Regions from separate parts of the Paenibacillus sp. YAE3 genome, predicted to be linked through region 3. Evidence: predicted binding sites of a transcription regulator. Region 3 holds the regulator's gene; each other region holds the start of a gene.

Region 1 (8,208 bases), on a different contig from region 3:
AAAGTTAGTGTATCAAAAACCTGTTGCGCACGCAACTAATATGGGGTACACTGTTACTGTCAATTAGTTGCGTGCGCAATTAATTGGCGCAGATGACGACCAGGAGGGCGCATATGGGTTCATTGGAACGTACGTACCAAGAGGATGCGAACATCCAGAAGAGACGCTGGATCATCCTTATTGTTCTTAATTTGTTTACTTTTATGTCCACGCTGGACGGGAGCATCGTGAACATTGCGCTGCCCGTCCTCTCGAAGGAGATGGGTCTGCCGATCGCCCAGATCGAATGGGTAACGACGGGTTACCTGATGGCGATTTGCTGCTTCATCCTCTTTTTCGGAAAACTGGGGGATATCGCCGGCAAAATCCGTATATTTAAAATCGGAACGATCATATTTATCGTCGGGTCGTTGTTATGCGGACTGAGCCATACGCTGCCGTTACTGATTATTTCACGGGTCGTTCAGGCTTTGGGCGCTTCCATGACGATGGCGAACAGCCAAGGCATACTGACCGATATTTTTCCGGCGAAGGAGCGGGGCAGGGCGCTCGGACTCATCGGTACCTTCGTGTCCCTCGGAAGCATTGCGGGACCAAGCCTCGGGGGCATTATCATTTCCTCTTTAGGCTGGGAATATATTTTTTGGGTGAACGTGCCGGTCGGGCTCATCGCGATCGGGATGGGATGGAAGGTGCTTCCGGCCGATTTGATCCGGGTCAAAGCGAAAATCGACGCACCCGGCAGCTCGTTGTTCGCCGTGTTTATTATCACGCTGTTTGCAGGCCTTTTGCTCGGGCAACAGGCGGGGTACGGCAATTTGTGGATCATCGTTTTGCTTGCAGCCGCGCTGATCGCATTGGTGTGGTTTATACGGGCCGAGCTGAATCGCCAGAACGGGCTGGTGGATCTGTCGTTGTTCAAAAATCCGCTGTTCTCGGTCAGCATTTTATGCGGATTCCTCGTATTTACGGCGAATTTCTGTTTTAATATCATCGCGCCGTTTTATACCCAGAACATGCTGAATCTATCGCCTTCTTCGGCGGGTTTCATGATGATGTTGTTCCCGATATGCATGGTGATCGTGGCGCCTCTCAGCGGCGCCTTATCCGACAAAATCGGCTCCGAGCTGCTGACCTTTGCCGGTCTGGTCGTTATGGTCGCGGCCCAGTTCGGGCTCGCCTGGCTTCACGAAGGCAGCTCGCTTGTCATTGTCGGCGTTTGGATCGCCATGCTTGGCATCGGCAGCGGTTTGTTCCAATCGCCAAACAATTCCCTGATCATGTCCCAGGTGCCGCGCACCCAGCTCGGCTCTGCAGGGAGCGTCAACTCCCTGGTCCGGAACGTGGGGATGGTCGTCGGCATTACGGTAGCGACGACGATATTGTTCCATGTCATGAGCGCCAAGGCCGGGCATCGCGTGACCGGGCTTGTTCCCGGGCGTCCGGACATTTTCCTCCGCGGAATGCACGCCGTGTTTATCACTTCAGCTAGTATTTGTCTCGTTGCCGCCGTATTGACCGGCTGGCGAATGCTCCAGGCGAAAACGGCTAAACAGGCGGAACAACCGGCTTCCAAGCATTAAATCGGAAGCGGTGCTTCCGACGCGGATTTCGGGACGCTGACGCGGCTGGAACGGGCGTCCTGCGGAACTTGCGTGCAGCTTATGCTAAATGGGTCGAGTTCCACCGGATTAACTTAAAAGCCCCTGCGGTTGCAGGAGCTTTTTTTCTTTCGCCTGAACAAATCTTTTCCCCTCGGCGGTCGAGAAACCGGTTGGCCTGTCCGGCTCCGAAGCCGTAATTTCCGGAGGATGATCCTGCCGTCATCCTGGCTCGGGGCCGATCCCCAAATAAACGCATAGCTCGCAAGCCGTTTCCGCTTTGACGTAAGACCACAGCATAAAAAAGCGCCGCTGGTATCCCCGGCACAAGTAGAGGGCTTCCATTCCTTTTTCGTTCCGGGTTTCCTCGTATACCCGAATGCCGCGGGCCCGCATCGCCTTGCGGATCTCCGCCAGCCGTCGCACCGCTTTTTGCTGAACGCCCGACAAACCGCGGATATACACCTCCGGCAGCTTAAGGGCGAGCGTCTTCAGCGTCCGGATGTCCCGTTCCAGCACATCCAGCAAAACGACGTGCAGCATGTAGCTTTTGACAAGTACCGTATCTTCTTCGTCCGGCACGGGGGGGAGAGCGGATGCTTTCATGAGAGCACTTCCTTGCATCACGAATAGGAACGCATGTTCTATTTATATTCATGTTACGCGAAAAGGATGCATTCCGGCAACAACCAAATGTTTGAAATGAGGCCGGATTTTTTTTGGTATAATATTACCCATTGGCAGTCCGGGCCAGAAGCTATCCATTACGAAACCGGGGAGGATGTCATCTTATGATTTTGCATAAAGGGGAAGTATTATTCCATCAGGGGGACAGCGGCGAATATTTGTACCATATCAAAAGCGGGCTTTTTAAAGTGACGCGCCTGCACAAAAACGGGAACATGGTGCTTTTTAACATCTTGTATCCCGGGGAAACGGTGCCGCATCATTCCCTCATTACCCCGAAAGAAACCCACGGATCGGCCATTGCCCTTATGGACAGCGAGGTAGAGCGGATTGTAGCGGAGGATTGGTACCGCGAATTGCGGGAGCATCCGGAAAAAGCGCTGGAAATCGCGCTGCTGCTTCAGGAAAAAGTGCGGTTCATGCAAAAAAGGCTGGACCACCTGACGGTAGGGACGCCGGCGGAGCGGCTGGCGCTTTTGACCGAATGGCTGAACGATTATTCGCACGGCGTGCATTTCACCGACCTGCTGACGCAGGAGGAAATCGGGCAGCTGATCGGGGTTCGGCGGGAGACGATCAACCGTTTGTTAAGGGGGCATTAGCGGATGCTGCATCACGTGGAGATCAATGTATCGGAGTTGGGGCGGAGCCGGGAATTTTGGGAATGGTTTTTGACGCGGCTCGGTTACGAGCTTTATCAGGATTGGGATCAGGGGTTCAGCTTCAAGCACGGGAAAACGTATCTCGTATTCGTGCAAACGGAGGAGCGGTTTTTGGACGCCCCGTACCACAGAAAAGCGACAGGGCTCAACCATCTGGCTTTTCATGCGGAATCCCGCGCCGAGGTCGACGAGATGGCTTCTTTGCTGAAACAAAAGGGCGTCAAGCTGCTGTACGAGGACCGTTATCCCTACGCAGGGGGGCCGGAGCATTACGCGGTTTTTTTCGAAGATCCGGACCGGATCAAGGTGGAGTTTGCGTGCTAAAGGATGAAGACGCCTGACGTTTGAGGGACCTCACAAAATCCGAACCGGGCACATATACTGGGGTAACCGGATGTGCAGAAAGGAGATCGCTCCTATGGGTTACCCCCCGTATCGGGCATGGTATGCGCCTTATCCGTATCCCCGACCGGCCCGCGTCTGGGCCCGCGAATATCCGCAGGTCCAAACGGAAATTTTGAACCGGTCCCTGCAACACACCTACGGGCTGATGGAGGACGGTTACAAGGTCTTGAACAAGCTGTCCGAACATTCCTTTGCGGTTCAGGTCATGAGGGCCGCCCAAACGGGAAATAAGCAGGAGGTCGACCGGCTGATGAAATCGATCGGCGCGTCGAACCCCGTGCAGACCGATTTTTCCCCGAGCGGGATCGGCATTACGCTCGGTTCGCCCCAGCCGACCGCCTGCTGCAAATTAGCTGTATTTTTGAAATGGGGAGAAGGCTAAAAAAGAAAGGGATATTTGCCCTCTTAGAGGAGCAAATATCCCTTTTCGTTTTACAGCGTGCCGGCCGGGCCGAAAAATTCGTAGTGGATCCGTTCTTCCGGTACGCTCCACTCTTTCAGCGCCTTGTTCACCGCGCTCATGAACGGAACCGGTCCGCAGAAATAGAAGTCCGAATCTTGCGATACGATTTCCTGAAGCCAAGGCAGGTCGATGTATCCGGTTTTGTGGCAGAAGCCCTGGCCAAGCGGTTTTTCGTAGCAAATGTAGGATTTCAGGTTGCCGTGCGAAGCATCCAGCTGCTCGATATGTTCCCTCATGGCGTGGAAGCTTTCGTTGATGGCCGCATGAATGAACGTTACTTTTCGTTCAGGCTGCTCTTTCAGAACCGTCTCCAGCATGCTGACCATCGGGGTCAGGCCGACGCCGCCGCTGATCAGCACAAGCGGGATCGTCTGGGTCATATCCAGCGTAAACGTGCCTGCAGGCGCGCTGATTTCGAGCACGTCGCCTTCCTTCACTTGATCATGCAGGTAAGTGGAAACAACGCCTTCGGGTTTTCCCGGCGCTCCGCCTTCCCGTTTCACCGAAATCCGGTACGCGTCTCCGCCCGGAGCGGCGGACAGGCTGTAATGGCGGATTTGCGCGTAAGGTTGATGTTCAGGCTTCACGCGCACGGTAATGTATTGTCCGGGAAGATAGCCGGAAATCGCCCCGCCGTCCTGCGGCTTCAAATAGAAGGAAGTGATGACGTCGCTTTCCTTCACTCTGCGTTCGACGACGAACGGACGGAATCCGGCCCAGCCGCCAGGAGCGTTTTCGGCCTCGCGGTACATTTCGGCTTCGACGCCGATAAAGGCATCGGCGATGACGCCGTACGCTTCGGCCCAAGCATTCATGATCTCAGGCGTGGCCGCATCGCCCAGCACCTTTTTGATGGCTGCCAGCAAGTTTTCTCCGACGATCGGGTAATGCTCGGGTTTTACGTTGAGCGCCCGGTGTTTTTGCGCGATCTGTTTTACGGCAGGCAGGATGTCTTCCAAATGGTCGATATGCGCCGCGGCCGCATACACGGCGTTGGCCAGCGCCGTTTGCTGTTTTCCTTCCCGCTGGTTCGCGTGGTTGAATATGTTGAGCAGTTCGGGATGGTTTTCGAACAGCAGTTGGTAAAAGGCGGTTGTGATGGCTTTTCCGTGCACTTCCAAGACCGGAACGGTCGATTTGATGATGTCGATGGTTTGTTTCGTCAGCATAACGAATTCCTCTTTTCTTGATTATGTGTCGTGCTTTCTTCTTAAGTATAGGAAAGGCGAAACAGGCTAATTGTGATTCTGGTCACATCAAACATTGACAATGTGTGAACATCGGAACAAGAGAAAAAGGAGGAAAAGGTGGAAGTTATATGGAAATTTCGAACAATTTACTTACCCGGCTGTTTAGCAACGGTCCGAAATGTGTTATAATAAATATGTAACCAAACAAAAAAAGAAAGGATCAGGATACCATGTGTCCCCGAAGGAACCATCCCCAAAGGACGATTTGGAAACGTTATGATCTCTCTTACACGTAGCTCCCTTTCGTAGAGAAAAGTCACCTGGACAACCAAGGACGAATGACAAACTCTGCGAAAGAAGGAACTTCACATGCGAAGGACCAAGTCCCGCAGGTCCCGTACTTATCGCAGAGGTTTGCCAGACTCCTGACTAACCTACGACGATAAGAGGGAACCTGTATGAGAAAGAAAGACCATTTGATTTCTAAGTTTTCATCCATTGCAATGATGCTTTTCGGAACTTTTTTGCTGGCTTTTGCGTATTTTCACATCAATTTTCAAAATCATCTATCGGAGGGCGGATTTGTCGGCTTGTCCTTGCTCGGCAAATACGTGCTTGGGGTCAATCCGGCGCTGAGCACGCTGCTGCTGGACATCCCGGTCATTTTAATCGCCATGTTTTTGAAAGGCCGCAAGTTCGTCATGAACACGCTGCTTGCGACGTTATCATTTTCTATTTTTTACGAACTTTTCGAACGTTATTCGACGCTGGTCATCGACCTGCGCGATAATCTGCTGCTGGCGGCGCTGTTGTCCGGACTGGTCACGGGGTTTGCCACAGGACTGGTTCTCCGATTTGGGGGAGCTACCGGCGGAGATGATATTTTGTCGCTGCTCATTAGCCGCTGGAGCGGGCTTAAGGTAGGTACCGTATTTATTCTATTGGATGCCGCCGTATTGCTGCTGTCCCTGTTTTACATGCCGCTGAAGGAAACGCTGTTTACGATTTTGGCGGTAGGCATCGCCGGGCAGACGATCACGCTGACGGTTTCGTTCCGCAAGGGAAAAACGGTCGATCCCGTCGTTCCCGAACCGGCTGCTGCAACGCCCAAAAAAGCAACCAAGCCCGTTCATGCGGTGCGGAGTGCTCATTAACGGATAACCGTCCGATTCTGAACAAGGATCGGGCGGTTTTTTGTGTTTTCTAAACGAAACGGTGATCAACGGGCAAAAACTCTTTCCCTGATGCCGATCGACATTCGGCTGGAAAGAGTTGTGCCCGCTGGAGTCATAGGTTGGCCAGCTCGGGGCCCGGTGATGGAATCATTCTGCTGTCAGTGATTTGTTTGACCATGAACGAATTCGTGGTATCGCACGCAACATGACCCAATTCATTAGGGGATTCTTTATGGCAAATCGTTTCATCATCGTCTTGGATGCTTCTACTTCACGAAATGCATACTTGCTCATCTCCTCTTGATAAGAAGCGACGGCCTTCTCAAGCGGCGTGCCTTCGATTGCGGCCGTTTCAAGCTTTTCGGCGAGTAGGGCCGCATCGCGCAAAGCGGTGTTGCCTCCGTGCGATCCAGTGGGGGGCATGACATGTACCGCGTCTCCCATAAAGGCGATTCGCGAGACCGGCCACGCAGCCGGCTTTTTTGCCGCTTTAATGTTTACCGCCATGGTGTAATCGAGGTCGGATTGCTCCACGAAACGGCGCAGCACGGGGTGAAAGTCTTGGGCAGCCTTCAATGCAAGTTGTTGCAGCATCTCCGAGCGAGGTTTTCCTTGAGGTTCCGGAAATTGCTCTTTTGGCAAGAGAAGTGCCCACATCACATAATCGTCGGTAATTGGCGGTATTTGATCGATTCCAAAGCGTAGAAAAGCAGTCTGCGGAGACTCGCGGAAGTTCATCGAGGTAAAGAAGAAGCCGCGACTCGAGGGGCCGATGGCAAATACTCCGCTGGTTTTCAGCGGGCGGGGAATAATCGAGCGGCCGTTTTGGAAAAGCAGCGTGCGGCCATAAATCGCCCAACGATCGGTATCCTCCGGCTCGCAGTCAGGCAAATAGGATTTGCGCAAAGCTGAATTTACGCCATCGGCACCGACCACGAGCGAAGCATGGACACGGCTTCCGTCCGAAAAGTGAAGCGTTGCGCCATCGGATGTCGTCTCGGCACGGACCGCCGCTTTGCCGAAGTGCACCCGATCCCGAAGCCCTTCGAGCATAATGGTTCGAAGCGTTTGGCGATCGGCTTGCCGCGGTGTTCGCAAATCAGTGCCGCTCGGATCACTTTGAAAAGCGAAACTGAATACCTCGCCAAGACTCTGATTGGTTATCCGCATGTAACCAATTTCGTCGGTAGGCGAAGTGGTCGCGAGAAACAGCTGGAATAAATGAGGAGGCAGGCAGCGCTGAAGTCCCGCGATTCCGTGTTCGTCAAGAGTGATCCGGTATCCTTGGCGGCGGGCATGCGGCGCCGGATCACGTTCATAAATCTGCACGTCGAACCCGGCTCGAAGCAATGAATGGGCCAAGCACAATCCGCTTACGCCAGCGCCGGCGATGGCTACTGAAATTTTGGACATGTTCGTACATCCCCTTTTTCATTTTGCTTTTCAGCAAATGAATGCTAAAATAGTATTGAATTATTTATTTTATCTCATGAGATAAGATAATATTAAACGGAGGATGATACGAATGTCAAGAAAGCAAATCATACATATTCTTTCGGAAGAACTACGCAATAACAGTACGGCAACGATCCTGTTTCATGAGGCCATTGCCGCGAAACTGGGGCTGAATTCCACCGATCACAAATGCTTGGACGTCATATTGAAAAACCAGCCCCTCACTGCGGGGCAGCTTTCCGCTTTGACCGGATTGACGACGGGTGCCGTCACAGGGGTATTGAACAGACTGGAGCAGGCAGGATACGTCTCCCGAGTACAAGATCCCCAAGACAAAAGACGTGTCGTTATTTGCATCGACCAGGAGAAGGCGGCAAAAGATATTGTTCCGCTCTTTGAGTCCTTCGGAAAAGATTTGGATCAAATGTTATCGAGATACGATGATGCGGAACTTGAAAACATTCTCGATTTTATCAGACAATGCAATTTCTTGTTGAAGGATTTCACGAAAAAAATGAATAAATGATGTGCAGGTGCCTTATGCCGGAAGTCGGGAAGAATGATTGAGGG
Region 2 (8,208 bases), on a different contig from region 3:
AGTCACATTTGTTAACTCCCTTCTCATGCCTCGCAGGGTCATCTTTTTTCCAAAATGCAAAAAAACCTGTCTATCCCATATAAACTGAATGCCAGCCACGGACGTCGGTTCCTAAATCCCCGGCTTCATTCAGCTTATATCAATAAACAGGTTTCAACAACGTATCGGCGACCGGATTCATCTCGGTTCCACAATGAGCTTTATCGCGGTCCGGTCTTCCCCGTCGATCACGATATCCGTAAAAGCTGGAATGCAGATCAAATCAACACCGCTTGGCGCGACAAATCCCCGGGCGATGGCAACCGCTTTAATGGCTTGGTTTAGCGCCCCCGCTCCGATTGCCTGCAGTTCAGCAGCACCACGTTCACGAAGCACGCCAGCTAGAGCACCGGCAACAGAATTTGGATTGGACTTTGCTGAAACTTTTAATACTTCCATGGTAAGAACCTCCCCTGGGAATGTTGATGGTTAGCTTCCACATAATAGATGTTATTCGTGAGCGGGAAAATAATTCCTTCTTTTTGTCAATTTCCCCTTCAAAAACACATCGATAGTCTCAGGCATCCCATTTCCCATTTCCTAGAGGCTGGTTTGGTTCAGCTCATGATCCATTCGTCTTCGAGCAGCCGGATTTTTTCCATCTTTTTGGCTTTTCCCGTGGACTCGTCAAGCTGCACGAACAGCCCGTGGAACTGCCATTTTCCTTTATCCACCTCAAAGCGGACCGGCAGCTGGGTCTTGAATTTGCGCAAAACGGCTTCCCGCTCCATGCCGAGTATGCCGTCTTTCGGGCCCACCATGCCGGCGTCGGTCAAATAGGCCGTGCCTCCGGGCAAAATCGTATCGTCATTGCTTTGCACATGCGTGTGCGTGCCGACGACAATCGAAGCGCGACCGTCCAGGTGCCATCCCATCGCGATTTTCTCCGACGTCGCTTCGGCGTGAAAATCAACCAGGATGCATTTATGTTTTTTGCGCAGTTGATCGATGATTTCATCGCTTGTACGGAACGGGCAGTCGATCGCCGGCAAAAACGTCCGGCCCTGCAGGTTGACGATGGCAAGCTCCTTCCCGTTCGCCTTAATGACCGCAGCCCCGCGTCCCGGCGTTCCCGGCGGAAAATTCGCAGGACGGATCATGCGCGGTTCGTCATCGATAAAATCGAAAATGTCCTTGTTGTCCCACGTATGGTTGCCCATCGTGATGCCGTGGACGCCCCATTCGAAAAAATCTTTGGCGATCGACTGGGTAATTCCTCGGCCTGATGCGGCGTTTTCGCCGTTGACGATAATGACATGCGGGTTATATTTCGCTTTCAGGGAAGGCAGCGTATCCTTTAATGCCTTTCTGCCCACGCTTCCGACGATGTCCCCTATAAATAAAACGTTAATAACGTTCCCCTCCTTAAGTACGGACCTCCAAACGGGCCTAAAAAGATGAAAAGTGGCCTCTAACGCGGCCACTTTTCCATACATCATTATTTTGCGTATTCAACCGCCCGGGTCTCGCGAATAACGGTAACTTTAATATGCCCCGGATAGTCCAGTTCATTTTCGATCGTTTTCGTGATGTCCCGTGCTAAGCGGAATGCTTCCGCATCATCGATTTTCTCAGGCTGCACCATGACGCGAACCTCGCGTCCGGCTTGAATCGCAAACGATTTTTCGACGCCCTCGAAGGATTCGGAAATTTCCTCCAGCTTCTCCAGACGTTTGATATACGTTTCAAGCGTTTCGCGACGCGCTCCCGGTCTCGCCGCGGAAAGTGCATCCGCCGCGCCGACCAGCATCGCGATGACGGAAGTTGCCTCCACGTCCCCGTGATGGGATGCGATACTGTTGATAACCACCGGATGTTCTTTGTATTTCTTCGCTAGTTCCACGCCGATTTCAACGTGCGATCCTTCCACTTCATGATCCAGCGCTTTTCCGATGTCATGCAACAATCCGGCACGTTTGGCAAGCACGATGTCTTCCCCGAGCTCTCCGGCCATCAGTCCCGTGAGGTAAGCAACCTCCATGGAGTGCTTCAGCACGTTTTGACCGTAGCTGGTACGGAATTTGAGACGGCCCAAAATTTTGATCAAATCCGGATGCAGTCCGTGAACTCCCACCTCGAAGGTCGCCTGTTCGCCGTATTCGCGAATCCGTTCGTCGACCTCTTTGCGTGATTTTTCCACCATTTCTTCGATCCGGGCCGGATGAATTCGGCCATCCGACACGAGTTTTTCCAAGGCAGTGCGCGCAATTTCTCTGCGGATCGGATCGAATCCGGAAAGAATGACGGCTTCAGGCGTATCATCAATAATGAGATCAATACCGGTAAGGGTTTCCAGTGCCCGGATGTTCCGGCCTTCCCGACCGATAATCCGGCCTTTCATTTCCTCGTTAGGCAATGTCACGACAGATACCGTTGTTTCCGCGACATGGTCGGCAGCGCAGCGTTGGATGGCAAGAGTCACGATTTCGCGCGCCTTCTTGTCCGCTTCCTCCTTGGCCTGCTGCTCGATCTCCTTGATCATTTGTGCGGTTTCATGCCTTACTTCCTGTTCCACGTTGTTCAAAATAATGCTTCTGGCATCTTCCATCGTAAGATTGGAGATCCGCTCCAACTCAGCGACCTGAGTTTTATAAATCAAATCAATCTGCTGCTGAGTTTCTTCGATGCGCTTCTCTTTGTTAGCCACTTGTTCTTCTTTGCGTTCCAGCGATTCAATCTTTTTATCCAGCGACTCTTCTTTCTGCAACAATCGTCTTTCTTGCCGTTGAATTTCATTTCGACGCTCACGAGTGTCTTTTTCAGCTTCGGTACGGATTTTGTGGACTTCGTCCTTCGCCTCCAGTACCGTTTCTTTTTTCAGTGCTTCAGCTTCTTTCTTCGCATTTTCGATGATTTGCATCGCAGCATGCTCAGCACTTGAAATTTTAGCTTCTGCAAGAGATTTGCGAATAAAATATCCAATCACGAACCCCAAGAACAATCCGGCTACAACGAGAATGATCCAAAGCCATAGATAAGGCATAATTTCACCTCCTCGTTGGTTCCTCCAAGGTATTCCTTGGGATTTTCTTCAGTTGTCCATTCAACATGTTTCATCATTACACTAATCGCAAATCAACGATTCTAATCTCCCGCAAAAACGGGCATTATCCATATGAATTAGCGTTGCTGAATCTGACAGAAACGAGCCTTTTTTGGAAGGAAAAAGGGTTCTTTTCTATACAAGATTCATATTCATTTTAGTATTTGTGAAAAGATATTGTCAAGAGAGAGGCTTTCATAATATGTTAACATTTGCCTTAATCGAACGCAAAAGGCTCTTCGTTCTCGTCGGCTTCCCCGTCTTCGCGGACCAATTCATTGATCACCTTGCGAACGAGTTCCCCCGAGAATCCCCTGCGCATTAAAAAAGCGCCTGTTTTTCGCTTCTTGTCCATGCATTCGCCGCGGGTCTGCCTCCATTTTTTCCTCCCGACGGCCAGGCAGCTTTCGAACTCCTGCTCTTCGCTGACCTCGGCTAACGCTTCGCTGATCAGAAGGCTGTCGACGCCCTTCTGGCGAAGCTCCTGCTTCACCCAGGCCCTTCCCTTCCTCTGGCTTGAAATGCGCTGCTCGGCCCACTGCTTGGCGTACAGCTCGTCATTAATCAGGCCTTCCCGCTCCAGCCTGTCGAGGGCTTGCTCCGTAACAGCTTGCCCGAAATCCTTCTGCCGCAACCGCTCCGCCAATTCCTTTTTCGTCCGCTGCTTCCGTTCCAAGTATTTTAGCGCCTGGACGTACGCCCGCTGCTTTTCGTTCGCCAGCACGATTTCTTCAAGCTCCTGCTTCGTAAAGATGCTGCCCTTCAGCATCCGGTATTTGATCATCGTGTCTTCATGGATGAGCAGCATGTATTCGCCGAATGAGACTTGGTATTGTCCCCTTTGCTTGGGATGCCGCTCCACCGCGGTGATGACCAAATCCACGCCGTCCGGAAAAAGGCTGATATCCGCCATATCCTGCTGCTCCTGCCGGTACGGCCGATCTTGCCGGTTCCGTATGTCTTCCTGCACGTTCGCTTCCTCCTGCCCTGTTTCGCAATCAAAGAAAAGGCGCTCTGGACGAATCGCCAGGGCGCCTTGGATTGAAGTCATACTTTATTTATTCAAGCTCTAACAATTCCTGCTCTTCCAGCTGCTCTGCTTCCAGCTCGGTCGCTGATGGAGAAGGCACCACCGTCGTCAGATTGCTTGCTTCCCGAATCTTCTGCTCGATGGTATCGCAAATTTGCGTATTTTCCTTCAAAAACTGCTTCGCATTTTCGCGGCCTTGGCCCAGGCGCTCCCCTTCGAAGGAATACCATGCACCGCTCTTGTTGACGATATCCAATTCCGTGCCGATATCGATGATGCTTCCTTCCTTGGAAATGCCTTCACCGTACATGATGTCGATCTCCGCCTGTTTGAACGGAGGCGCCACCTTGTTCTTGACCACCTTGATCCGGGTACGGTTCCCGACCACGTCATTGCCCATCTTGATGCTTTCTACGCGGCGAACGTCGAGGCGCACCGAAGAGTAGAACTTGAGGGCTCGTCCGCCTGGAGTCGTCTCGGGGTTGCCGAACATGACGCCGACTTTCTCGCGCAGCTGGTTAATAAAGATGGCAATCGTCTTCGATTTGGCGATCGCGCCGGACAGCTTGCGCAGCGCCTGCGACATCAGGCGGGCCTGCAGGCCGACGTGGGAATCGCCCATCTCGCCTTCGATCTCGGCCTTAGGAACAAGCGCAGCAACCGAGTCTACGACAATAATGTCTACCGCTCCGCTGCGGACGAGCGCTTCGGCGATTTCCAGCGCTTGCTCGCCCGTATCCGGCTGGGATAACAAAAGCTCGTCAATATTTACGCCCAACTTGCTAGCGTAAAGCGGATCCAAAGCATGTTCCGCATCGATAAACGCGGCTTGTCCGCCAGCCTTTTGAACTTCGGCGATGGCATGCAAAGCCACCGTCGTTTTACCGGAAGATTCCGGACCGTATACTTCAATGACGCGGCCTCTTGGAAGTCCGCCGATACCTAATGCTATATCCAAAGCCAGGGAACCGCTGGGAACGACTTCCACCTGCATGTGGGTCGATTCGCCCAATTTCATAATGGACCCTTTACCGAATTGTTTCTCTATCTGACGAAGCGCGATTTCAAGCGCAGCACGACGATCTGACAATAAACTCACATCCTTCACCGTTTATATTGATATCATACCTTGTTTTGGAACGTTTGCCAAGCATTTTTTCGAACATACATTCGTTTTTTTTGTTTTCGGCCCATTTCTCCTTTCGGCTGGAAGCCGCGGCCCGGAAAAGAAAAGAACCGCAGCAAATCCTTGTTTGCACGGTTCTTCCGTATGCTCGTATTATACCTCTTTTGAACGCCGAAGCACAACTGCCCTTCGAAGGGGAAGGCCTCACTTGGAAATTAATCTCAGCCAGAGCCGGTAAAGCAGCGTCTTGACCGAACGGACCCGGACGCTCTCCCGGTTGCCTCCCAGCCGCAGTTCAAACACCTCGGTATCTTTTCCCCGCTCCGCAAGGCCGACGTATACCAGGCCGGCAGGTTTGCCTTCGGAATCGCCCGGTCCGGCAACCCCCGTGACCGACAACCCGAAATCGCTGCCTGTGATCGTCCGAACCTGGTCGGCAAGGGCTTCCGCCACTTCGCGGCTGACCGCCCCCGGAGCCTGATCCCCTTCGAGCAGAGAACGCGGCACACCGAGAAGCTTCTCTTTCATCTCGTTGGAATAACATACGAATCCGCCGAGAAACATCGCCGAGCTGCCCGGGATCGCCGTGATGCTCTCCATCAGCAACCCGCCCGTGCAGCTTTCGGCCGCGCTGAGCGTCAACCCGCGCTCCGACATGATCTCCACGATCTTTTGTTCGATCGGCATGTCCGTGTTTGCGTATATATGCCCCGGAAGGCGCTCTTGAATTTTGGCTTCCATCGCCTCCAGCTTTTTCTCCGCCTCGGCCTCGCTTGCCGCCTTCGTGGAAATCCGCACCGAAACCTCGCCTTCCTTGGCGTAAGGGGCGATGGTCGGATCGCTCTGGGCCTGGATCAGATCAAGCAGCTTATCCTCCAGCAGCGATTCGCCGATGCCGGCAAACTTCAGCATCCGGGAATAAATCGGCATTTCATCCGTCAACGCATGCCGCTGCAGCCATGGTTTCGCCTGCCGGTCGAACATCGGCTTCATTTCTTTTGGCGGACCCGGTAGAACGATGTAAAATTTGCCGTCCTGGGCGATGGCCACTCCGACCGCCAAACCGGTTTCGTTCGGAAGCGGCGTGCACCCTTCGATAACGAGCGCCTGGCGGCGGTTGTTTTCCGTCATGTCCCGGCCGCGGCTGACGAAAAACTCCTCCACCTGCTCCATCGCCGCAGCATCGATATGCAATTCGCGCCCCAGCACGGCTGCAAGCGCATCTTTGGTCAGGTCATCCTGGGTTGGTCCGATCCCGCCGGTCAGAAGCAGAATGTCCGCCCGCTCCGAAGCCAGCTCGATGGCATGCTGCAGACGCCCCATGTTGTCGCCGACGACCGTTTGGAAATAAACGTCGATCCCCATGGCCGCAAGCTCCCGGGATAAATACTGCGCGTTCGTATTCAAGATTTGTCCCAGCAGCAGTTCAGTTCCTACCGCAATAATTTCCGCTTTCATGCTGTCACTCCTCCTAGAAATCGGCGCATCCAAGACGCCCCGCTTAAAAAAATTTGGCACGATACGGCGAATGTGCCGTATAAAAAAGATATATCCTTCTCCGGGCAACCAGAAACAGCGGAAGTTCTTTCCGTCTGATGAAAGAAAAAGCAATAGGATTGAACCTATTGCCGTTTACGCATTGGATAGCCGAAGCAGATGTTTGTTTTTGACGAAATAATCGATACCCGAATAAATCGTGATCAACGCAGCCGCCCAAGTGGCGATCGTGTCCAGCGGAATGCCGATCAGTTCAAATGGGAAGTTGTTGATGAGCATCAGGATAATGGCAACGATTTGAACAACCGTCTTCGCTTTTCCCCATTTGCTCGCGGCTACGACCGATCCGTCCAAAAGCGCGATCTGGCGCAGCCCGGTCACCGCGAACTCGCGGCTGATGATGACGACCGCAATCCACGAATCGCATTTCCCCATCTCGACGAGGGAGATCAGCACCGCTGCCACAAGGAGTTTATCCGCCAAAGGGTCAAGCAGCTTACCCAGATTCGTAACCATGTTGTTCTTCCGCGCCAAATAACCGTCTATACCGTCCGTGCTGGCCGCCAAAACGAAAATGAATGCAGCGACAAGCTGATTCAAGGGCAGCTCGTAAGAATTCCAGACCAATGGTTTAGGATAGAAGCTGAAATCCACCAAAAGAAACACCATCATGATCGGAATCAAACAAATTCTTGCAATGGTAATACGGTTGGGCAAATTCAATGTGCACCCTCCCCGGATCAAGCAAACTTGATGAATGAATTCAAATGATCGGCACCGAGGTACCGGAAACAGCTATGTAAAAACATCCACATGCACTTCTCCCCAAGTATAATATAACGTTTTATTCCCTGTCAAAAGCCTGAGGGGAGCGCCTTTCGGGGGAACCAATCCCCGGCGCGTGCCTGCCTGGGAAGTTATTTGAAGTTCGTGAACTGCAAATCAAGCGGAAGATCCGCCTTGCGCAAAAGCTGCATGACAGCCTGCAGATCGTCCTTGCTTTTCCCCGTCACGCGGATTTGGTCGCCTTGGATTTGGCTTTTGACCTTCAGCTTGGAATCGCGGATGAGCACGTTGATTTTTTTGGCGTTCTCCTGGTCGATTCCCTGTTTCAAGCCGATGCGCTGGCGGACCGTTCCCATCGAAGCCGGTTCGATTTTGCCGTAATCCACGTTTTTCAGGGATAGGCCCCGTTTGATCATTTTCGACTGCAAAATGTCAATGACCGACTTGAGCTTGTATTCATCGTCCGAAACGATGACGAGCGCGTCCTTTTCCAGCTTCAGGCTGCTTTTGCTGCCTTTAAAGTCAAAGCGGGTTTCGATTTCTCGTTCCGCCTGGTTGATGGCATTGTTCATTTCCTGCAGATCGAACTTGGAAACGATATCGAATGAATTTTCGGAAGCCATTGCTACACGTCCTTTCTTAAAACTTCATGTCATATTATATGAAAATGTTGCGGACAAGTCTAAT
Region 3 (8,208 bases):
GATCAGCGGCGTCACCTTTTCGAATTTTTCTTCACCATCTTCAAGGTTAATGGAGTTAATGATCGATTTGCCCTGCGAATATTTCAAGGCAAGGTCAATGACCTCGGCATCGGTCGTATCGATCATCAGCGGCACTTTGACTTTCTTCACGACCAGCTCCAGGAATTTTTTCATGTCGATCGCTTCGTCGCGGTCCGGGTCCTGCACGCATACATCGATGACATGCGCCCCGTTTTTCACTTGGGCGCGGGCGATTTCCGACGCTTCTTCGAACTTGCCCTCGACGATCAGCCGCTTGAATTTGCGCGAGCCGAGTACGTTGGTTCTTTCCCCTACCATGTAAGGGCGGTTATCCTGTTCGATGTAGACCGGTTCGATGCCGGAAATCGCTGGGGCATGGGTCCCCGCAAGCGGCCGCGGCTCGTACTTGCCCATCGCTTCGGACATGGCGCGGATATGCTCCGGCGTCGTGCCGCAGCATCCGCCGGCGATGTTTAACCAGCCGTTTTTCGCGAAGTCTTCCATTTTGCGCGCCAAAGAATCCGGGGATTCATGATAGTTCCCGTTTTCGTCCGGCAGCCCGGCGTTCGGATAGCAGCTGATCGCCGTTTTGGCCATGGAGGACAAAGAGCGGATATGATCCCGCATAAATTCCGGGCCTGTGGCACAGTTAAGCCCGACGGATATCGGGTTTAAATGTTCAAGCGAAATATAAAAGGCTTCGATGTTCTGCCCCGCCAGCGTCGTGCCCATCGGTTCGATCGTGCCTGAAATCATCACCGGCAGCGTCGTGCCGCTGCTTTCAAACGCTTGGCGGATACCGATGCTTCCAGCTTTCACGTTCAGCGTATCCTGGCTCGTTTCAAGAAGCAGCGCGTCAACGCGGCCCTCGATTAAAGCCAGCGCCTGCTCTTTGTAGCTGGCGACCAGCTCGTCGAACGTCACGCCGCCCGTTACCGACAATGTTTTGGTCGTCGGTCCCATGGCTCCGACCACGTATCTGGGCTTGTCCGGCGTGCTGAATTTATCCGCCGCCCGGCGGGCGATTTCCGCCGCTTTTACATTGATTTCACTTGCTTTCTCCGGTATATCGTATTCCGCCAGCACAACGGACGTTGCGCCGAAGGTATTGGTTTCGATTAAATCGGCCCCTGCTTCCAGATATTTTTCATGGATCTCTTCGATGACGTCCGGACGCGTCAGCACAAGCATCTCGTTACAGCCTTCGAGTTCTTCTCCTCCAAAATCCTGGGGACCGAGCTGGACCTGCTGGATCATCGTGCCCATGGCACCGTCGAGTATTAATATTCGGTCTTTCATGATTTCCTGCAAGCTAGGTCTGTTCATGTATTTTCCCCCTCGCGAAACGTTAAATCTTAGTTTAGCAGAATACCTATATTTAGAAAAGTGCCAAAACGGCGGTACGGCGACGGCTGGAACGGAAGAAACGCATCGACAAAAAATGGCGGCTTCGTTATAATATAAATTAAACCAAGTGGAAAAGAGGGGAAAGGCAATGGCTGAAATCGTAATTCGTAATACGAATGAAAGAATCACCGGTGACGATAATGTTCGTGAATTCTTAAACAAACAAAACGTATTGTTCGAGAAATGGGACGCTTCCAAGATGCCCGCCGAGCTTCGTAATAATTTTCAATTAACCGACGAGCAAAAAAACGAAATTTTGAAGGTGTACGACGAAGAAATCCGCGATTTGGCGGCACGCCGCGGTTACCAGATCTGGGACGTGATCACGCTGTCGGACGCGACGCCGAATCTGGAGGATCTGCTCAACAAATTCGAAGAGGTACATACCCATACGGAGGATGAAATCCGCGCCATCGTCGGGGGCAAAGGCATCTTCGTCATCAAAGGCAGCGACGATATCGGATATTTTAACGTGGAACTCGAAGCCGGCGACGTCATTTCCGTTCCTGAAAACACCAACCATTTCTTTACGCTGATGGATAACCGCCAAATCATCGCCGTACGTCTCTTCATCGAAAAAAACGGCTGGGTCGCTTACCCCGTCGAAGATCCGAGTTTCCAAAAAGCCTAAACGGAGATTGGAAGTCAGGCCTTCCTCCCGTTCATGATATACATGCAACGAACCCCGCTCCTTGTTGTCCAAGGGACGGGGTTCGTTTTTACTTTCTTACTTCCGTTACTCGCTTACGGTCAAACTTTTGGTCGGCATCGTATGCTGCGGTCCGTAGGTGACATGAGAGGTGATTTTATAGGTTCCCGCGCCGTCGAACGTTTTTTCGAGCACGTATTTTCCGTCTCCCGCATTTTCGGCAGGCACTTTCTCGTGCACGCTGCTGTCGCCGTCTTTTATGATTTCGATTTCGACTTCATCCGCTTTATCGACTTTTTGATCCTTCTGCGTAACCAACACTTCAATCGAAACCTTTTCCCCGACTTTTGCCTGCTCCGGATTCAAAGTTAAATCGACTTTTAACGGTTCCATCATGCCTTCATCCATGTTCATGCCGTCATGTCCGCCGCTGCCTCCGCAGCCTGCCAAAGCAAAAACGACAAGCAAGATGATGCCTATGAAAACATATTTCTTTTTCAAATTCCTGCCACTCCCTTACGTCAATCTGCAGATATGTAGGCTTTTTGACCGCACTTCATTTATTATACATGCTTTTCAGGCTTCCAAAACGGCGGGGTGATCACAAATTGATGACAATATTAGCAGTGCGCTGGGGCGATCCCGCAATAAGATCATGAAAAAAGCCTGCGCATGCGGCAGAACCGCAAACGGCAGACTTTTAATTAACAAATCGCATTTAATGCTTGGCCGGTTAAACTTGCTGCTTCATAGACTCCAAAATACCGTGCAGCTCGGACAAATGCTTGATTTCATAATGCGGCTGGATGTTCGAATGATACGGCCTGCCGTTGCGGTTGATCCAAACCGTCGTTAACCCAGCGGCCAGTCCGCCTTTAATGTCCGTCGAAAGTTTGTCGCCTACCATGACGGCTTCATCCGGGGTTACGCCCAGGCGGGAGAGCGCATGCTCAAAAATGGTGGGATCCGGCTTGCCTTTGCCGAAGTTGCCCGAAATGACGACTTGGTCGAAATAAGGGACCAGCTCCGGTATGCCATCCAGTTTTTCCTGCTGCAATCCCGGGCAGCCGTTCGTCAGCAACAGAAGCTTATAGTTCCCTTTCAGCTCTTGCAGCACTTGGAACGTTTCTTCATACACATGGGGGCGGGAGCGTCTTTCCATCCCGAATTGTCTGGCAAGTTCTTCGGCCAGCTGCGCGTCTTCCACACCCAGCTCGGCGAGGCCGCGGCGCCAAGATTCCTTCCGGTATTCAGGGACGATTTCGGCCATCCGTTGAAACTCGGGCTGCTTCCCTACGGTAAATTCCCCCCATAATGCTTCAAACGGGTTAATGCCGATCATGGCGGTAAAAGCATACGTGTCGTACGACTCGTACAAAGCCCGCGCCTCTTTGCGGACAGCCGCTTCAAGCGCCTCCGCGTCGACCCCGGTTTTGGCGGCGGCCGTTTCGCAGGTCGCTTGGAAGGATTCCTTCACGCTGCGCTCATCCCACAACAACGTATCGTCCAAATCAAAAAAAACGGCGGTAACTCCCATCTTCCCATCCCTCTCCCAACGTTAATCTGTACTATTGTTTTTCAAACGGAATATTAAAAGAGGCGGCAAAACGCTCAAGACGTTCGGCCATGGCTTCGGTATCGTAGCGGTTGATCAAACGGGTAAACACCCAATTGCCGCCCTTTATTTCCTTGCCCTTTTTCCCCTTCGTTCCTTTCATTTCGATCACGATCGAACCGGATCCTGCTTTGATTTTGGCGATTTGGTCCGCCGTCAAACGCCGGTCGCGATTGAACTTGATCGTGGAAAGCGTGTTTTTGTCCACTTTAAGAAACGGGCGGCGCAAAAAAATCATGATCGCCAGCAAAACGTACAATCCGACCACGATCCAATTCAAGGAGGTGTTCATCGCCGCCTGCTGGCTGGTCATGCCGAGCAAAAGGTAAATGACGGCAAGCGCTACCAGCGTGATGGGAAGAACGAAATTCCGCCCTTTGAAGACGTCGGCCGTGGCGGAACCGTTCGAGGAATACAGCGAAGGTTTCCCCTGTTTTTTACGCTGCTTGTTTAGTTGAGCCGAGTTTTTCTGAACCATTCTTTCCCAAGATCGGGACATCGTGTTTCCCCCTTAACCATGATGTTCTTTATTTTTATTTGCGCTTTCCGTCATTGCGGTCTTCTACCCATTCGATCGAATCCAACTGGGCCCTGAAGTTCCGACGGACGTTTTGAAGATATCTCTCGCGCAATTTCGCACGTTCTTCGGTTTCTTCCTTGGTCAGGCCAGTCTCTTTGTCTTTGCGCGCAAGCTCGTTAATGCGCTGAACTAAGCTGTCGATATCCATACATGACTCCTCCAATAATCAATTCATACCTAACTTTGCCATGAGAAAAAGAGCTTGTCAAGGCGTGAACCTTACCAAGCTCTTAGGCATAAAAACGAAGTCTAATATATAGGAAGAGAAAGGACATCTCCGGCTTGAATGCCGCTGGATTTCAGATGGTTCGTCTTCTTAATGATCTGAATGTATGCGCGGGTATCCATGTCCTTCGGTTTATGATCCCGGGCGATTTGCCATAGCGTGTCCCCTTGGGACACAACGATTTGTTCCATTTGCACCTCGTCTTGAGGGGAACCGGCAAATACGCGTACCATGCCCGTACACCCTGCCGTCATAATTATGACGATCAGCAGAAGCTTCACCATCAGGCGCCGCGTGAACATGGCCTGGAAAGCGTGAAGCTGTTCTTTTAGTTTCCCGCCGTTGCGGTCTCCCCCGGAAATTTCATGATTATATATGCTTTGATATGTACTGTATTTTAACATGTTAACCGTTCCTCCAAACATTTGTTCTTGTATGAGAACAATATAACACGAACACATGTTTTGTTCAATAGTTTTTTCGAACAATTGTTCTCCATTAAGGAAAAATCATGTTCCCGTTTTAGAACTTGTGTTTGTACGAACGGCAGTTCTATGTTATACTTTTACCAAACGTTACTAATGGGGTTGATGGGGAATGTCGAAGATATCTAGCCGGCAGCAAGCGATATTGGAATTTATAAGAAACGAAGTCCGGGCCAAAGGTTATCCTCCTTCCGTCCGCGAGATCGGCGAAGCCGTCGGACTGGCTTCCAGCTCGACGGTGCACGGCCATCTGGACAGACTGGAGAAAAAGGGATTGATCCGCAGGGACCCAACGAAACCTCGCGCCATTGAAATTTTGGGCCAGGAAGAATCCGAAAGCAGCAACCTGTTCACGCAAACGATCGCGCGGGTTCCCGTGGTAGGTAAGGTTACGGCCGGCGTACCGATTACCGCTACGGAAAATATCGAGGATTATTTCCCTCTGCCCCAGCATTTTGTCGGGGACGAGAAAGTCTTTATGCTATCGGTCGTAGGGGACAGCATGATCGAGGCGGGCATTCACAACGGCGACTACGTCATCGTCCGCCAGCAGCAGACCGCTGATAACGGAGATATCGTCGTTGCCATGACGGACGAAGACGAAGCTACCGTAAAAACGTTCTATAAAGAAAAGGATCATATCCGTCTGCAGCCGGAGAATCCGTCTTACGAGCCGCTGCGCTTGAATCACGTGACCATTCTCGGCAAGGTCGTCGGTTTGTTCCGCGACATTCATTGATCCGTTTTGGCCTCGCCAATGGACAAGCCCTTGTTCTTCCAGGAGAACAAGGGCTTTCTATTTGGGTTAGCCGAATTTCTCCTGCTGCCACATCGTTGTGATATATCCGAGGAGGCTCTCGGCTTGATGCACGCCCGGATCCGCGTTCATCATGCATATCGCCCCTATGCCTTTCTCGGGATAAACGGTCATCATGCATTGGAAACCGCTGCCCCACCCGAGCGAGGTGATCTCCAGCTTCCCGCCAAGGCATTCCATGAATACGCCCAGCCCGGCCCACTTAAAACCGTTCTGCGGTGTAAACATTTCCTTTGCGGTCTTTGGGGAAATCCCCAACATCCCCTGCCCCTGCAGCGAAGCCATCAGCTCGGCGGCCAACATTGCGAGGTCCGTCGGTGTCGTCCAGAGCCCGGCAGCCGCAGCATACGGATAAATCGGATAGGGGCTGGCCAACCGGTCGCCATATCGGTTATGTCCGGCGGCCGATCCCGCGCGAATGTCGGATTCGTCCATGACGAAACGGCTGTTTTTCATCCCCAGCGGTTCAAATATCTTTTTCCGCATCAGCTTTTCGAACGGTTCCCCTGTCGCATCTTCAATCAGCAGCTGCATGACGCAAAATCCCGTATCCGAATAGATGAACCGGCTTCCCGGCTCGGCGACCAGTAAAGCAGGCTCCTGCCTATAAACCGTTAATCCTGTTAACAATTCCGCCATGGACGGAGCTTTGCGGTCCTTGGCCAACGTCGGAAAGCTTCCATCGGGATCGGAAAAGCCGGCTTGATGGCCAAGAAGCCTGCGCAGCGTGACGCGGCCGGAACGGAATTGCGGATGCTCCGGAACCTTCCACGATATCAGGCGCCGGTTCGCGTCTTCATCCAATTGAAGGGCGCATTCCTCTACCAGAACAAGCGCTAAAACGCTTGCCGCAAATTTGCTGATGGAACACGCGTTAAACATCGTATCCATCCGGACCGGTTCCGTCTCCCCCGCCGCAAGCTTTCCCCAGGTCTCCCGATGGCTGATCAAACCATCCTCAATGAATGCGATGCTTAACCCGGGAATTCCCTCCCTATCCATCCGTTCGCTGACGCTCATTGGATCCACTGTTTTCCTTCCCCCCGTCCCCAACCAAAGTAACAATACATCAATTATAGAACATTTGTTCCCTTTTGGCAATAAGCAACCTAGCGAGCATCTCCTAACATCGCCCAAATCCGGACTTTCCTAGGCAAGAAACGCAAAGAACCGTGCCAGTCGAACTGGCACGGCCCAAGGCGGATATCGAGGCGCATCCTTTTTCCCTTCTACGGACAAGCTCGGTTCAGCCCGTCCTCCTCCCATCCCCGCTGCCGGTATTCCGTCGGCGTCATGTTCGTCCGCTTGCGGAAAACCTGCGTAAAGTGTTTGACGTCCTGGTAACCGACCTTTTCGGCGATGTCGATCAGCTTCAGCTGCGTATGCTTCAGCAGTTCCATCGCTTTTTCCATCCGCAGCGAAATGACGTACTCCTTGAACCCGCTTCCGGTTTTTTGCTTGAACACTTGGCTGAAGTATGCCGGGTTCAAAAAGACGACGGAGGCGACCTTTTCCAGCGTCACGTCGGTATTGTAGTTCGCCCGGATATATTGGAGGGCTACTTCGACCGCCCGGTTTCCGCCCGGGGCGTAATATTCGAATTCGAGCGTTCCGGACTGCCGCCCCATCCCCCGGATCGCCGCCGGGATGCTGTTAAAGTCGCGGATTTCTTCGGACAGCCCGACTTGGAACGGCACCTTGACGTATTTTTTCAGATGCAGCCGCAGCTCGTCGCTCAAGCGCTTTGCCCCGTCCGGCGAATCCGGCGTCACGAGGCCCAGCAGGCTTTTGCCGTCGAGGCTGGTGACGAACCCTTTTCCGTGGCGTTCGATCAGCTCGGTCAGCACGTTTTCGACGATAAAATGCTCGAGATGTACAGCGTCGTCGCTTTCCATTTTGACCAGCACCAAATAAAAGCGGGGGTACCGCTCCACGAACGGGGCAATGTCCAAGTTCCCGATGTCGAGTCCCGTCGCCCAGCGCTGGAATACCGCTTCACGCAAAAACTTCAGGTTGCTCCGGAGCAGCCGCGTTTCCTGCTCCAGCTCGGCGTCCCGCTCCACTTCCTCGCCGAGCCGCCCGATCATCGAAATCAGCGCCTCCTTGCCGATCGGCTTAAGCATATAATCCTTGGCCCCGAGCCTGACCGCTTCTTTGGCGTAAGCAAATTCGGAATAAGCGGAGATGATCACCCATTTCACGTGCGGATAATTGCTCCGGGACACCTGCATCAATTCGAGTCCGGTCATGCCCGGCATCAAAATATCCGTGAGCACCACGTCGATCTGGCCGCCCCGGAGAATTTGCGCCGCTTCGTCCGGATTTTCCGCCAATTGCACGCCGTGGCCGGGAAACGCTTTGCGGATCGTCCGCTTGATCCCCTCCCGGATCACGCTTTCATCATCCAC

Evidence for each region. The regulator LexA, encoded in region 3, represses DNA repair genes until DNA is damaged. The targets are predictions, from matches to a motif close to CGAACATATGTTCG.
Region 1: AC27KL_RS16255 (YhjD family protein) is a predicted target of LexA. The motif match lies at 2,288-2,301, and genes of this name have one in related genera.
Region 2: recA (recombinase RecA) is a predicted target of LexA. The motif match lies at 5,272-5,285, and genes of this name have one in related genera.

The regions. Positions count from the first base shown of each region.
Region 1 is NZ_BAAIYF010000008.1:8,385-16,592, reverse strand. It holds gene AC27KL_RS16260 (MFS transporter) at 114-1,583, shown strand; gene AC27KL_RS16255 (YhjD family protein) at 1,824-2,207, opposite strand; gene AC27KL_RS16250 (Crp/Fnr family transcriptional regulator) at 2,393-2,890, shown strand; gene AC27KL_RS16245 (VOC family protein) at 2,894-3,274, shown strand; gene AC27KL_RS16240 (YuzC family spore coat inner layer protein) at 3,369-3,737, shown strand; gene hmpA (NO-inducible flavohemoprotein) at 3,788-4,987, opposite strand; gene AC27KL_RS16230 (YitT family protein) at 5,467-6,162, shown strand; gene AC27KL_RS16225 (FAD-dependent oxidoreductase) at 6,331-7,596, opposite strand; gene AC27KL_RS16220 (MarR family winged helix-turn-helix transcriptional regulator) at 7,709-8,164, shown strand.
Region 2 is NZ_BAAIYF010000003.1:472,831-481,038, reverse strand. It holds gene AC27KL_RS08280 (dipeptidase) at 1-27, opposite strand, end outside; gene AC27KL_RS08275 (stage V sporulation protein S) at 178-438, opposite strand; gene AC27KL_RS08270 (TIGR00282 family metallophosphoesterase) at 597-1,391, opposite strand; gene rny (ribonuclease Y) at 1,478-3,022, opposite strand; gene AC27KL_RS08260 (regulatory protein RecX) at 3,300-3,995, opposite strand; gene recA (recombinase RecA) at 4,141-5,202, opposite strand; gene AC27KL_RS08250 (competence/damage-inducible protein A) at 5,443-6,696, opposite strand; gene pgsA (CDP-diacylglycerol--glycerol-3-phosphate 3-phosphatidyltransferase) at 6,871-7,458, opposite strand; gene AC27KL_RS08240 (YajQ family cyclic di-GMP-binding protein) at 7,653-8,144, opposite strand.
Region 3 is NZ_BAAIYF010000002.1:249,719-257,926, forward strand. It holds gene metH (methionine synthase) at 1-1,347, opposite strand, end outside; gene AC27KL_RS03995 (1,2-dihydroxy-3-keto-5-methylthiopentene dioxygenase) at 1,517-2,059, shown strand; gene AC27KL_RS04000 (FixH family protein) at 2,165-2,578, opposite strand; gene AC27KL_RS04005 (HAD family hydrolase) at 2,811-3,614, opposite strand; gene AC27KL_RS04010 (hypothetical protein) at 3,646-4,191, opposite strand; gene AC27KL_RS04015 (DUF896 domain-containing protein) at 4,226-4,420, opposite strand; gene yneA (cell division suppressor protein YneA) at 4,522-4,902, opposite strand; gene lexA (transcriptional repressor LexA) at 5,096-5,722, shown strand; gene AC27KL_RS04030 (serine hydrolase domain-containing protein) at 5,789-6,820, opposite strand; gene AC27KL_RS04035 (response regulator) at 7,030-8,208, opposite strand, start outside; gene AC27KL_RS04040 (sensor histidine kinase) at 8,201-8,208, opposite strand, start outside.